2 regions of the Bacillus sp. 01N45 genome follow, and region 2 is predicted to be linked to the other one. Evidence: riboswitches for the same ligand, from Rfam matches in the RefSeq annotation. Region 2 holds a riboswitch; the other holds the start of a gene.

The links. A riboswitch is a leader RNA that binds a small molecule or an ion and turns the genes downstream of it on or off. The one in region 2 is predicted to bind cyclic di-AMP.
Region 1: another riboswitch for cyclic di-AMP. It lies ahead of AC1DMU_RS18715 (SipW-dependent-type signal peptide-containing protein); the one in region 2 lies ahead of AC1DMU_RS14415 (APC family permease).

The regions. Positions count from the first base shown of each region.
Region 1 is NZ_JBFTQW010000007.1:291,050-298,618, reverse strand. It holds gene thiD (bifunctional hydroxymethylpyrimidine kinase/phosphomethylpyrimidine kinase) at 1-636, shown strand, start outside; cyclic di-AMP (ydaO/yuaA leader) riboswitch at 722-869, shown strand; gene AC1DMU_RS18725 (hypothetical protein) at 963-1,349, shown strand; gene AC1DMU_RS18720 (hypothetical protein) at 1,364-1,594, shown strand; cyclic di-AMP (ydaO/yuaA leader) riboswitch at 1,853-1,998, shown strand; gene AC1DMU_RS18715 (SipW-dependent-type signal peptide-containing protein) at 2,095-2,199, shown strand; gene kdpF (K(+)-transporting ATPase subunit F) at 2,196-2,276, shown strand; gene kdpA (potassium-transporting ATPase subunit KdpA) at 2,296-3,963, shown strand; gene kdpB (potassium-transporting ATPase subunit KdpB) at 3,977-6,067, shown strand; gene kdpC (K(+)-transporting ATPase subunit C) at 6,084-6,665, shown strand; gene kdpDN (KdpD-like non-kinase potassium sensor) at 6,722-7,569, shown strand, end outside.
Region 2 is NZ_JBFTQW010000005.1:294,762-302,330, forward strand. It holds gene AC1DMU_RS14415 (APC family permease) at 435-2,261, opposite strand; cyclic di-AMP (ydaO/yuaA leader) riboswitch at 2,406-2,552, opposite strand; gene AC1DMU_RS14420 (hypothetical protein) at 2,692-2,820, shown strand; gene panE (2-dehydropantoate 2-reductase) at 2,875-3,819, opposite strand; gene AC1DMU_RS14430 (hypothetical protein) at 3,995-5,470, shown strand; gene trhO (oxygen-dependent tRNA uridine(34) hydroxylase TrhO) at 5,679-6,638, opposite strand; gene AC1DMU_RS14440 (Nramp family divalent metal transporter) at 7,130-7,569, shown strand, end outside.

The sequences.
Region 1 (7,569 bases), on a different contig from region 2:
ATTACGGAACAGTTGAATTCAATTGGTACGGATTTAACACCAGATGCTGTGAAACTAGGAATGTTATTTAGCAGTGAAATTATTCAAATTGTAGCAGAACATATTAATAAATTTGGCTGGAATAATATTGTACTAGATCCTGTTATGATTGCTAAGGGCGGTGCATCATTATTACAACAAGAAGCAGTACAAGCATTAAAAGAATATTTATTACCAGTAGCAACGGTTGTAACACCGAACGTACCTGAAGCAGAAGTGTTAACTGGAATGGAGATTCATAATATTGAAGATAGTAAGGAAGCTGCGAAAGTACTGCATGAATTGGGTGCAAAATATGTGCTTATGAAGGGCGGACATGCAGAGTATCAAGGTAATGAAGTAGTTGATTTACTCTTTAATGGTGAGCAGTTTATCGAATTTAAAAGTGAAAGAATTCCTTCAAAGCAAACGCATGGAAGCGGGTGTACATTTGCTTCAGCGGTTACAGCAGGGCTTGCTAAAGGATACTCAATTGAAGAGGCAGTTCAAGAAGCAAAACAATTTATTAGTATAGCAATTGAAGAGCCGCTGCATATTGGAAGTGGTCATGGACCGACGAATCATTTTGCATATAAAGTGAATAAAACGCGTGTATAAGTAAGTGGAAAGTCAGTTTTGTAACTGGCTTTTTTTCTGTTTACTTTTTCCAACTACAGGAGTAATATATCAGCCAGAATATATTTTTTGTAATACGCTGAGTCCAATTATATGGAGCGGAGGAACCAATTTGTGCAGTGTCACTAGGGGTGAATCTTTCAATTTTGAAAGTAGGGCTACTCTCAAAGTCCGAATCCGACAGCTAACTTCGTAAGCGTCTTGAGAGAGGACGGTGCCATGATGGATACATCACTTCATCGATCTGATTAGTATAGGGGAATATCAATCTATGTTTGAGTTCTTTTATGCTAAGGAGGATGAGGTATATGGAATTAACACTTATTTGTGTTGGGGAAGAAAGCAAGGTAAATAGTTTAAGAGATTTAGTAGCATTTCAACATGAGTTAATTATTTTTACAGCAAATGAAGAGATAGCTGCTGAAGTTAGGAATTGTGGGTTTGATTGGACTTATAGCTGTAGTAAGGCACAAGATTTTACTAGTATTTGTGAGTGTATTAAGAAGGTGATTTTACTAGGGGATGAGCTTCCAATCATTAGTTTCTTCACAGAACACATTCGCTTTTCTTTTCAAGCACCTATTACTGTTGTTACAAAGAATAAACGATATCCAACGAGGCTCTATGAAACAATTGGAGCTACATTTGTCGTGTTTACGAATTGTGATAATATTTCTTTTTTATTTTTTGAATAGGGCGGGGGAAAAAGATGAAGGTGTTGTTACTAGGAGATATAGCGAATCGTTGGGCGGTATCAGTAGAACGAGTTCAAGAATTGGTGGTGCTTGATCCCATTTTTCCGAGGCCCTATATCATATTGCCATCGAAAGATGCTTTATATTTAAAAACAGATGTTATCGAATATGAGCAGCTACATGCAGAATTGTCACAAGTTTATATTCGTGGGAGAAATTTGCGCGCGTTTTTGCGTGGAGAATAAATAGTGAAAAAAAGAGCGAATGCTAAGTGCAACAAGCTATGCACTTCATGTCATTCGCTCTTTTTGTTTCGTATTTAAAAGATCATTTCTGTGAAAAAGAAAGAAAAGACGAGAAAACAGATGAAATAATATTAATAACACTCAATGTAAGCGTTTAAATAGATGGATATTTTCTTATTTTAAGTAATTTGACTCTTTACAAGTTAAATATAGAGGAGTATATTTACTCTCATAAATCATTCATAAAATTTCCAAAAAAACCTAAAATCGCTGAGTTCCAGAAATGGAGCGGGGGAACCAATTTTGTGCATCGTCACTTGGGGTGAATCTTTCAGTTTTGAAAGTAGGGCTACTCTTTAGGCCCGAATCCGACAGCTAACCTCGTAAGCGTTTAGAGAGGAGGTTTACTTTGTGTTGTTCATTTCGAACACTAAGTAGAGCTTAGTGTTCTTTTTTTAATAATTTAATGGTAAATTTTTACAGTAGGGAGAGGGGTAGCTATGTTAGATGTTGTAATGATCGGGATTTTTGTTGTGTTAGTCGCATCGATGGTAAGTCTTGCAAGTTGGTCAGATAAAGTTGTGAAAGAAGGGGAGCAATCATGACGGTTGCCTTATCGGTTATTGTTGCAGCAATTACTGTGTACTTAGTGTATGCATTATTAAATCCAGAAAAGTTTTAATTAGGGGGAATCATTCATTATGATTTGGGTCGCAGTTGTTATTACAATGCTGTTGTTTATTCTTGTGGCAAAGCCAATGGGGATTTATTTAGAGAAAGCCTTTCAAGGTAGTAAAAAGTTAGATAAAGTATTCGGGCCTTTTGAAAAACTTATTTTTAAAATTACGGGTGTAAAAGAATACAATCAAACGTGGAAACAGTACGCATTGTCATTAGTTTTATTAAATGGATTTATGATTGTTGTCGTATATTTCATTTTCAGACTACAAGGAGTATTGCCATTAAATCCAGCGCATATTGAAGGGATGGAGCCTACGCTTGCTTTTAATACAGCAATTAGTTTTATGGCTGATACAAACTTACAGCATTATAGCGGTGAAAATGGTTTATCTTATTTATCACAATTAATCGGAATTACATTTTTAATGTTTGCAGCACCAGCAACGACTTTAGCACTTGTAATGGCGTTTATAAGAGGGCTTGCTGGGAAGGAACTCGGTAACTTTTTCGTTGATTTTACGAGAGCTTTAACGAGAGTATTTCTTCCTATTGCGTTTGTTGCAGCGCTAATCTTTGTCGCACTTGGTGTACCACAAACGTTAGACGGGGCAGTTACAGCACAAACAATTGATGGGGCAAAGCAAAGTATATTACGTGGGCCTGTTGCATCATTCGTGTCCATTAAGGAACTCGGAAATAACGGCGGTGGATTTTTCGGAGCAAACTCTACACATCCTTTCGAAAATCCAGGGCAAATGAGTAATATTTTACAAATGATGCTTATGATGTTATTGCCAACAGCACTTCCATTTACGTACGGACGAATGGTAGGAAATAAAAAACAAGGTCGTATCCTTTTCGTATCACTATTCATGGTGTTTTTACTAGGATTTATAACGATTACTACATCTGAATTACATGGGAATCCAGCGTTAAATGGAATGGGCATCGAACATGTACAAGGGAGTACAGAAGGAAAAGAAGTACGATTTGGAACAGTATTTTCTTCCCTATACGCAACAGTGACGACAGCTGCTGAAACAGGAGCCGTTAATACGATGCATGATACGTTAACACCAATTGGCGGGTTAGTACCACTCGTAAATATGATGTTAAACACAGTGTACGGCGGCGTTGGGGCAGGTTTTGTGAACATTATTATGTATGCGATTATCGCAGTCTTTATATCTGGATTGATGGTTGGACGGACACCAGAGTTTTTAGGTAAGAAAATTGAAGGTAAGGAAATGAAATTAATTGCGGTAACGATACTATTTCATCCACTGCTTATTTTAGGGTTTTCAGCATTAGCTCTTTCAACAAGTTTAGGAACGGATGCCATTTCTCATTCTGGTTTCCATGGTTTAACGCAAGTGGTATATGAATACACATCGTCAGCTGCGAATAACGGATCTGGATTTGAAGGGTTAGCGGATAATACACCGTTTTGGAATATTACAACTGGCTTAGTTATGTTTTTAGGGCGCTATTTCAGTTTAATTACGATGCTAGCTGTTGCAGCTTCATTGAAAGAAAAGACGGTAGTACCAGAAACAGTCGGAACGTTCCGTACGGATAATAGTTTATTTGGCGGCATTTTCATCGGAACAATTGTAATTGTCGGTGCATTAACATTCTTCCCGATGTTAGTACTCGGCCCAATTGCAGAATTTCTTACATTGAAGTAATGGAGGGTAAATGATGAGACCGGTAGTAGTAAAAGAAAAGAGAGTAAATGAGTCACAAATACATGCTGTAGAAGATGAAGTTAGACAAGCGAAAACGATGGATCGTGATATCGTGAAACATGCGATGAAACAATCCTTTGCGAAATTGAATCCGAAAGTCATGATAAAGAATTCGATTATGTTTGTTGTAGAAATTGGATTTATCATTACGTTCATTTTATCGTTTCTTCCAAGTCGTTCTAGTAGTGTACCAGGATGGTTTAATATAACAGTTTCTCTCATTCTATTATTTACAGTTTTATTTGCTAACTTTGCAGAAGCGTTAGCGGAAGGACGGGGGAAAGCTCAAGCCGATTCTTTAAAACAGTCGAAGAAAGATGTGTTTGCAAATGTTGTAAAAGAAAATGGAGACATTGTTCAAGTTTCAGCAACTGATCTAAGAAAAGATGATGTTGTTATTGTAAAACAAGGAGAAATGATTCCGAGTGATGGGGAAGTAATTAAAGGATTAGCGTCTGTTGATGAATCTGCGATTACAGGGGAATCAGCTCCTGTAATAAAAGAAGCGGGCGGCGATTTTTGTTCCGTAACAGGCGGGACGATGGTCGTCAGTGATGAGATTACAATTGTCATTACGAGTAATCCTGGTGAATCATTTATTGATAAAATGATTTCGTTAGTAGAAGGAGCTGCTCGTCAAAAAACGCCGAATGAGATTGCTTTAAATACAGTATTAACGAGTTTAACGCTTATTTTCTTAATCGTTGTTGTGACGTTGCCGATTTTTACAAACTATTTAGGGTTTCAAATTGATACAGCTGTACTTGTAGCGTTGTTAGTTTGTTTAATTCCAACGACAATTGGTGGTTTATTATCAGCAATTGGTATTGCCGGGATGGATCGCGTGACAAAGTTCAATGTGTTAGCGATGTCGGGTAAAGCAGTAGAAGCTGCGGGTGATATTAATACAATCATTTTAGATAAAACAGGTACGATTACTTTCGGGAACCGAATGGCTCATACATTGCTTCCTGTAGGAAATGAAACGATTGAGCAAGTAGGAAAATGGGCTGCGATTAGTTCAGTTTTAGATGAAACACCAGAAGGTCGATCGGTTATAGAATATGTAAAAATGAAATCTATATCATATAATCGAGAAATTGCAGAACAAGGTGAGTTTGTTCCGTTTAAAGCAGAAACGAGAATGAGTGGTGTCGATTTACAGGACGGAACGAAAGTGAGAAAAGGTGCTGTAGGTAGCGTAATTGAATGGGTTAGGTCACAAGGTGGAACGATTCCGAAAGATGTAAATCAAAAAGCAGATTCCATTTCCAAAGAGGGCGGGACACCACTTGTAGTTGCAGTGGATAATCGTATTTACGGTTTAATTTATTTAAAGGATACAGTAAAGCCAGGTATGCGTGAGCGTTTTGAGCAATTGCGTCAAATGGGGATTAAAACGGTTATGTGTACAGGTGATAACCCGTTAACAGCAGCAACGATTGCAAAAGAAGCAGGGGTAGATGAGTTTGTTGCTGAGTGTAAGCCAGAAGATAAAATTGCGGTTATTAAAGCAGAGCAAGATAAAGGGAAACTTGTAGCGATGACGGGTGATGGTACAAATGATGCGCCGGCATTAGCGCAGGCTGACGTTGGATTAGCGATGAATAGTGGTACGACAGCTGCGAAAGAAGCAGCGAATATGATTGATTTAGATTCGAACCCGACAAAAATTATTGAGGTTGTAGGGATTGGTAAGCAATTGTTAATGACGCGTGGTGCGTTAACGACGTTTAGTATTGCGAATGATATCGCAAAATATTTTGCAATCATTCCAGCAATGTTTACACTTGCGATTCCGCAAATGGAAGCATTAAACATTATGAAACTAACATCACCACTGTCAGCGATTTTATCAGCATTAATATTTAATGCAGTTATTATTCCATTACTCATTCCGTTAGCGATGAAAGGTATCGCATATAAACCGATGAGTTCGAATGCACTACTTAGCCGAAACCTACTTATTTATGGACTTGGCGGGGTTATTGTACCGTTCATTGGAATTAAAGTAATTGATATAATTGTCGGCTTGTTCATATAAGGGAGAGGGGAAAAAGATGGCGAAGAAACAAAGTATACTATCATCGATTGTCCGTATTACTTTTACATTTTTAGTGTTGTGCGGCCTTGTATACCCGCTTATTGTAACTGGTATTGCACAAGCGGTAATGAAGGATAATGCGGATGGAAGTCTAATATATAATGATAAAAATGAAGTGATTGGTTCTAAATTAATCGGTCAAAATTTCACAGATCCACGTTATTTTCATGGGCGTGTTTCTAGTATTGAATATAAGGCAGAAGCATCTGGTTCAAATAACTATGCACCGTCTAATCCAGATTTAGAGAAACGAGTAGAGAAAAGTATTGAAGAGTGGAAGAAACAAAATCGGGCTGTTCCGGTAACAGAAGTGCCGATTGATCTAGTGACGAATTCAGGTTCAGGGCTAGATCCTGATATTAGTCCGCAGGCAGCTTCTGTGCAGGTGGATCGTATCTCTAAATTAACGAATATTCCGAAAGAAAAGCTAAATCAGTTGATTAAAAATCAAACAGAAGGTGCTGCACTTGGCTTATTTGGAGAGAACCGCGTAAACGTTTTAAAGTTAAATTTAGAATTGCAGAAACTACTGAAATAGTAACAGTGCTACCTCAATCTAACGGATTGAGGTAGTGTTGTTTCGAAAGAAAGGTTGTGAGTGTGTTGTATGCGGATGACTATAAACCAACGTTTCAAAGGCGAACACCAGAAGAGTATTTAGAATATATTCGTCAGCAAAACCGCGGGAAGTTAAAGCTATACGTAGGAGCGGCTCCAGGAGTAGGGAAAAGTTATAAAATGCTACTTGATGCTAGAGAGATGAAAAAGGACGGTATGGATATTGTAATTGGTTTAATTGAAACGCATGGAAGAAAAGAGACAGAAGACGCAATTGCTGATTTAGAAAAGGTTCCTTTAAAAGAAATAGATTATAAAGAGAAAGTGTTTTATGAACTCGATGTAGAAGGAATTATAAAACGTGCACCACAAGTAGTTGTTGTGGATGAACTTGCGCATAGTAATATTCCTGGATCTAAAAATAAGAAACGTTATATGGATGTACAGGAATTGCTAGACGCTGGTATATCCGTATTATCAGCGTTTAATATTCAACATTTAGAAAGCGTACATGACATTGTAGCTCAAATTACGAATGTTAAAGTGCGAGAACGTATTCCAGATTTTATTTTACAAAAAGCAAATGAAATTCAGCTCGTTGATGCAACCCCAGAAGTATTAAGGAAGAGATTAATAGACGGGAAGATATATAAGGAAGAAAAAATAGAGCAAAGCTTACAAAATTTCTTCACGCTTAATAATTTAGGGGCACTAAGAGAATTATCACTTCGGGAAGTTGCCGATGATATGGACGAGAAAATTAGCCAAACCGTTATAGAACCGATTGGTGTGAAAGAAAAAATTCTCGTTTGTGTACAATACAGTTCAACAGCAGAGAAGTTAATACGAAGAGGTTGGCGTATGGCGGATCGGTTAAATGCTGA
Region 2 (7,569 bases):
ATAAAACATTTCATATGTGATTAGTATGAATAATATTGTATAAAATTTCTATTTTATAGCCATTCTCACATTCACACAGTGAATATATTACATAAAAATATTATTCATTTTAAACTAAATAACGTACGTAAATATGAAATTCCGTTTTGTTTTCATGTAAGTTTTGTACTGTAAGGTCATTTAAACACAGCTATTTATATAACGTAAAGAAGTATTTTCATTCCCTTTATTTTCAAGCTTTCCTGTCCTTATTTCAAAATATAATCCACTTCACTTTTTCAATTGAAATATCCATATATCACAACAAAAACCTCTACTTATTCATAGATACAAAAATTATATTGATATATCTTCCAGACCCGTATGCAATTATGCATAGTGTATACACAAAAAGGATAGCTTCACTTTCGTAAAGCTATCCTTAAAAAATCTTCTTACTTTTTCAAATGATATGGAACTGTCGTAATAACAACATTTCGTTTATAGAGTAAATACGCACGAATGAGTAAACTAGACTGATTATGAAGAATGTTATGCCAACCTTTTTTCGGAATGAACTGTGGTATAACTACAGTAACTCGGTAATTTGACTCACTCGCTTTATATTGTACTGTATCAATAAACTTTGTTAGTGGCTGAATAATACTTCTATAATGAGAATGTAAGGTAACAAGCCTTACTTCAGGTTGCCACTTCTTCCATTTCTCTTCAAATTTCTTTTCCTCTTCTCTGTCAAAAGCAACATATACAGCAATAACTTGATCTGCTGAAAGAGCCTTCGCATAGTTCAATGAATTTTCTACTACATGCGTCATACCAGCTACAGGAACAACAATTACATTTCCCTCAATTGGAACAAGTGGCTCACAAGTTTTTAAACTTAATTGATCACCCACTGCATCGTAATGCTTCTTAATTCTATGGAACAAGAAGATGATGGCAGGTAAGAAAATAAGGATTGACCAAACTTGTGCGAACTTAGTTAAAAAGAACATACTCATTACAATAAAACTAATGACTGCACCAATTAAATTGACCGTTAATCTCAAAGCCCATCCTTCAGGTTTTTCACGAAGCCATTTTAATACCATCCCCGTTTGAGAGAGTGTAAACGGAATAAATACGCCTACTGCATATAACGGAATTAAATGTTCTGTTTGCCCTTGGAAAGCTACAATTAAAATAATCGAAGCAATTCCAAGTATAATAATACCGTTTGAGTAACCTAGGCGGTCTCCTCTAATCGTAAACATTCTCGGTATGAATTTGTCTTTTGCAAGGTTAACTGCTAATAGCGGGAATGCAGAATACCCTGTGTTAGCAGCAAGAATTAATATTAAAGCAGTTGTACCCTGTATAAAATAGTACATGAAATTACGTCCAAAAGTTTGTTCAGCAATTTGTGAAACAACTGTTACTTCCTTACTTGGATTAATTCCGTAATAATAAGCTAAGAAAACAATTCCTGAAAATAAAACTGCAAGTAATGCACCCATTGCGAGCAATGTTTTCGCTGCATTGTTAGGTGCAGGATCCTTAAAGTTTGGAATTGCGTTAGATATTGCCTCAACACCCGTTAAAGCAGAGCTTCCTGAAGCAAATGCTCGTAACAGTAAAAACAAACTAATTCCTGCAACTGGTGTTCCAATCGGTGAATGTAATGTCGGTGAAACTTGACCAGTTATAATATTATAAATACCTACACCAATTAATATAAATAGTGCTAAAACGAATAAATAAACAGGATATGCTAAAACGGAAGCTGATTCCGTTACCCCTCTTAAATTTAAAATAGTAATCAATATAACAAATATAATCGCAATGATTACATTATGTGCATGTAAACTAGGGAAAGCTGATGTAAGCGCATCTGTACCTGCTGATACACTTACTGCAACAGTTAAAATATAATCGACTAATAAAGATCCTCCAGCTATTAGCCCTGGATTCATCCCTAAATTTTCTTTTGATACTACGTATGCGCCCCCGCCGTGCGGATAAGCAAAAATAATTTGTCGATAAGATAAAATAAGGGCTGTCAATAATACTAATACCCCAACAGCGATAGGAATAGAATACCAATAAGCTACTGCTCCTAGGCCTGCTAGTGCGATTAATATTTGCTCTGGTCCGTATGCGACCGATGACAATGCGTCAGAAGATAAAATAGCTAACGCCTTCGTTTTATTAAGCTTTTGCTCTCCTAACTCAGTTGATTTTAACGGCCTTCCAATTAAAAACCTTTTGATTGATGAAACCACTGCTGTCCACTCTCCAATAATTTTGTACGAACTTTTCTGCTAGTTACAGCGGGTAAACGATTTCTTCAGAAAACAAAAAATGTCTACAAGCCATAACGAAATAGACTTGTAGACATTATTTTTTTTGTCGCACAAGCTCCACCTTCCTTCTCAATATAACGCTTACGAGGTTAGCTGTCGGATTCGGGCCTATGAGTAGCCCTACCTTTTTCAAGGATTCACCCCATTGGATTAAGTACTAATCCATAAGAACGGGTCCCCCGCACCATGCGGTTTCAGCGATTTAGAAAATTGAAACTGTGGATTATAATACTCCTTTATTTTCAAAATGTAAACAAAAATTTTTAAAAAGAAAAAATTTAAATGATTGCGCATAATCCGCTGGTAAATATACATAATGAATACTAAAAAATCGATAAAGGAGACTCATATGTCTAAAGAAAAGAAGCCTATTTTTTCCGATTCCTATTTAGATGCATTAGCAAATGAAATTAATCAATTATACGGTAAACGTGAACAGGAAATAAATTTGACAGATAGAACGAAAAGAAATAAATAATTTGTCATAAAAAAGAAAGCAATACACTTATATATTGCTTTCTTTTTTATTTTTTCATACATCCAATTGTATTGCTGATCTGTTAAAGGTCATTTCTTCATACACTTTCAAATTTTGATATACTGCCCCTAATAATGGTGCTTCTATAGAAAATTGTTCCGCTACATCTAGTAAGTATCCTTGTATGTGCTCGCCTTCAACGAACGAACCTTTTTCCATATCACGCTGCATCGATGACTTCATATCATACGAAATTTTATCAATTTTTTTCATATGTTCTTGGGCAATTCCATCCTTAACTGGAGCTTTCATAGATCTCATGATTTGCACACATTCTTCAAATAAGTTTTGGATAAAATCGCGTCCACCTTCACTTTCGCGAATCGGTCCTATCGCTGCACGCATTAATGTCGTCACACCCGACATTACAGTAATAAATAAATATTTATGCCACATATCTTGCATAATATTTTCACTTAAAACAAAACTAGATTTCGTACCTGCAAATGCTTTAGAAATATGCTTTATTCTCTCTGAATCTTGAGACTTCATTTCTCCAAATACAAGTCTGTTGGCAACACTCGTTTGTACAATCTCTCCTTGATCGTTTAACGTCGTCTCGATAAAGCATAAACCGCCAATTACTTTTTCCACGCCGAATTCCTTTTGTAATAGTGATAAATGAGCAATACCATTTAACAATGGAATGATGACAGTATTTTCACCTACAAACGGCTTCAAATCTTGAATCGCCTCGTTTAAGTGATACGCTTTTGTTGAAAATAAAATAACGTCAAACGGAGAAGTTCGATCTTCTTTCGTTATTAATTTCGGTTGGAAGGAAAAATCCCCGTTAACACTACGAATAACAAGTCCCCTTTCCTCTAATTGCTGTTTTCTTTTACTGCGGACAAGAAACGTAACATCTTCTCCTTTTTCGACTAATCGACCTCCAAAAAAGCCTCCGACGCCACCAGCTCCTAATACTAAAATACGCATACAACATCCCCCTTTTCAAAATACAATTTTATAACATTTAATATACATAACATTATACATGTCCCCTACTAAATAAGCTGAATTTTCATTCTTAATCGAGTATAAAACAGTGGTTATTTTCAAATAAATTTGGGTATGTTGTTTTTATAGCATATATGGAAAGGAAACAATGTAAATGGAGGCAATACAAACAATCGAGGAAAAAGATGTGACAACAGCTATATTTCAATTTATATTCCCGTTTTCTTTTAAAACTGGATATGAACAAAATATGTTCCCTTTCTTACAGAAAAATGATTTCCGTCCTTTTCGACTCGATCATCTTGAAAATGAAAATACATACTACGGAAAGTTTCAAGTTTCACATCAAAATATGGAAGCATACTATCTTTCATTTACAAATAAAATTCTATTTCCTCACTCAGAGCATCAAAAAGGATTACAACGCTATTCTAAAGACCTTAACTTAACTGGACATTTAACAACAAATTTGATTTCTGTTCCATTCAAGATTCATTCTATTGATGTAACACTTTGCCCTTATGAGCTTGGCTTCTTAACAATTCGGACAGAAGTAGAAACCGCTCCAAACATGACATTATCAGAAGCAATCGAATTCGCCGCCCGCTTCCGTGTACTTGAGACTAAAAATGATACAAACGAGACTATTTGTATTGAATGTAACGGAAAACAATACTCACAAGTGGAAAAACTTATATTCGGTGATTTATTTCATGGTGTAACAGACTTCTTTGAGAAAAAGAGATTGCGGAGCTCTTACTTTCAAACCTTTCCTTTCTTTGAAGACCAAAGAATGTATGTACAAACTTTATTATCCGTGAATAAAGAGTCAGACCTTCATATAATCGATGTATACCGAACTTCCAGTCTTTCCGGATTAACAGACGATGGCAATCCGTATATTAGCGCAAATAACATCCCTTATATTCAAGATTATTTAACAAAACATTCTTATCAAAGATGGGCTCCTAATCGCTACTTTGTTATGGAAGAACATATTTTTACATGTATAACAAATGAAGGTGAGCAAGCAATCGCTAAACTTGCTAGTCAAATGTACGGGGAGTTTTATTACGCTTTGTTATTAAATCTATTTCATAAAGTTGTTTTATTAAAAATGGCAAACGCTTATGCTGAACTTAACATTGAACAAGATACAAATGAAATAGAGAAATTAATTTATTCAATCAATTCATTTACAGCAAATTACTTCTCTTTAGAGTTAGTATCCCAATCACAGAGTGAAGATATTTTCTTCCGCTTAAGAAATCTATTTAACATTGAAGTACTATACTCGAATGCAAAACAAAATCTTGATAGTTTGTTTAAATATCAAGAAAATGTCGCTTCTAAAAAAGATAGCCTTTTACTATTAATTTTAACGCTCTACTCTGTAGTAGGCCAAATGTTAGGGTTTACTATGATTGATCTTTTAAGAAACACCGATTCAAACAAAATCTCGTCTCCACTTGAATTTTTCGCGCTTTTAATAGCAATTAGCGGCATAGTCATTTCACTTATTTTAGGTGCGCAAAGTTTATACCAATGGAGTCTACAACATAAACGAAGAAAATCATGGGTAAAACAAACTGTACTTTCTGCTGTTAAAGAGAAAGATGATAGGAAGTAAAGAAAGTTATTTTCAAATTACAAATATGTGGTACGCTTCAGTAAATGAAATTTTTATCAGCGATTTTTCGAATATATCGGCGCAACTCAAATTATATCAGCGATTTTTAAGATATATCGACTTACCGACAAAAACTGATAAAAAACACATAGTAAAAAAAGTACTCCAAAATAAAATTTGGAGTACTTTTTTATTACAATAATTTAGCTTACTTCCCTGCTTCGATTTTCTCTAATGCAGCAGCTACTTGCTCTTCAGTTAATTCGTGTTGAACGATATAACGATTACGTGGGTGTACACGACATTCATGAGAACATGCACGTAAATGTTTCGCTTCGTTTTCTTCAGAACATAAAATTTTCTTATTACATTCTGGATTTGCACAGTTTACATAGCGCTCACAAGGTTCACCTGTAAAGTGGTCTTTACCAACGATAACATGCTCTTTTTGGTTTACTGGTACAGAGATACGCTCATCGAACACGTAACATTGTCCATCCCAAAGCTCACCTTGTACTTCTGGGTCTTTTCCGTACGTTACAATACCGCCGTGAAGCTGACCTACATCTTCGTAACCTTCACGAACTAACCAACCAGAAAACTTCTCACAACGAATTCCGCCTGTACAGTATGTTAAAATCTTTTTACCTTCAAGTGTTTCTTTGTTTTCTCTAATCCAATCTGGCAACTCACGGAATGATTCAATATCCGGTTTAATCGCACCTTTAAAGTGACCTAGATCAAACTCATAATCATTTCGTGCATCAATGATAACTGTATCTTCTTGTTTCATTGCCTCATAGAATTCTGTTGGCTCTAAATATTTACCAGTTATTTCTTTCGGATTAATGTCGTCTTCTAGACGAAGTGTAACTAACTCTGGACGAGGGCGTACGTGCATTTTCTTAAATGCATGTTCATCTGCCTCATCAATTTTAAAAACGATTCCAGCAAAACGTGGATCATTGTTCATTGCTTCCATGTATTTCTCTGTTTGCTCAACAGTTCCAGAACAAGTTCCGTTAATTCCTTCTGTCGCTACAAGAATTCTTCCTTTTAACTCAAGTGATTTACAAAATTCTAAATGCTGTTCAGCAAATTCTTCTGGATTTTCAATTGTTGTGTACATGTAATATAGTAATACTCTATATGGTTTTGTAGTTGCCAATTTATTTCTACCACCTATCTAAATTTTAAAATCATGTATAAGTTAACGTTCATATCAAAACATATATAATAAGAAAATACATACTAAATTGTACTTAGCCTATTTTCTTCTATTTACAATTTTTTCTATAAGTTAACGAAAATAAAAACAAGATTACATCACAAAACACTATGGTTATGTTGTAATCCCAATATATTATATATCATACAATTTCATTTCCATCAATTAATATGCTGTAATATAGGCTCTATGTTCACATAAATTTCAAAATTAGCCCTTTAATTCATTATGTTTCCCCATGTAATCACACCATAAACTCCCATTTTTTTATAACACAACACCATCCATTGCAGCAAGGCATATAATTTGCACTAAGGAAACATTTGTGTTCAAATAAAAATATCATCTGATACATTTAAATGTATTGAAATAAACAATAAGAATACTTACAATAATTTCATCAAGTTAACATTTCAAAGGGGAAAACTACTATGAATAAAGATATATCAAAAGATGAACAAGTCCCTTCTCAAAGTACAACTGTTCAATCAGCACACTTAGCTTTAAGTGGAGAAACGAAAGGGTGGAAAAGACTGTTACCGTTTTTAGGACCCGCTTTTATCGCATCCGTAGCTTATATTGACCCTGGTAACTTTGCTACAAATATCGCAGCTGGTTCACAATATGGATATTTACTATTATGGGTTATATTCGCGTCTAACTTAATGGCAGTATTAATTCAAACTTTATCAGCTAAATTAGGAATTGCTACGGGAAATAATTTACCTGAAATTGCTCGCGAACACTTTCCAAAACCTGTGTCTATTGGCTTATGGATTCAAGGTGAACTCGTTATTATGGCTACAGATTTAGCGGAATTTATCGGGGCAGCACTCGGATTGTATTTATTATTTGGAATTCCGATGTTACC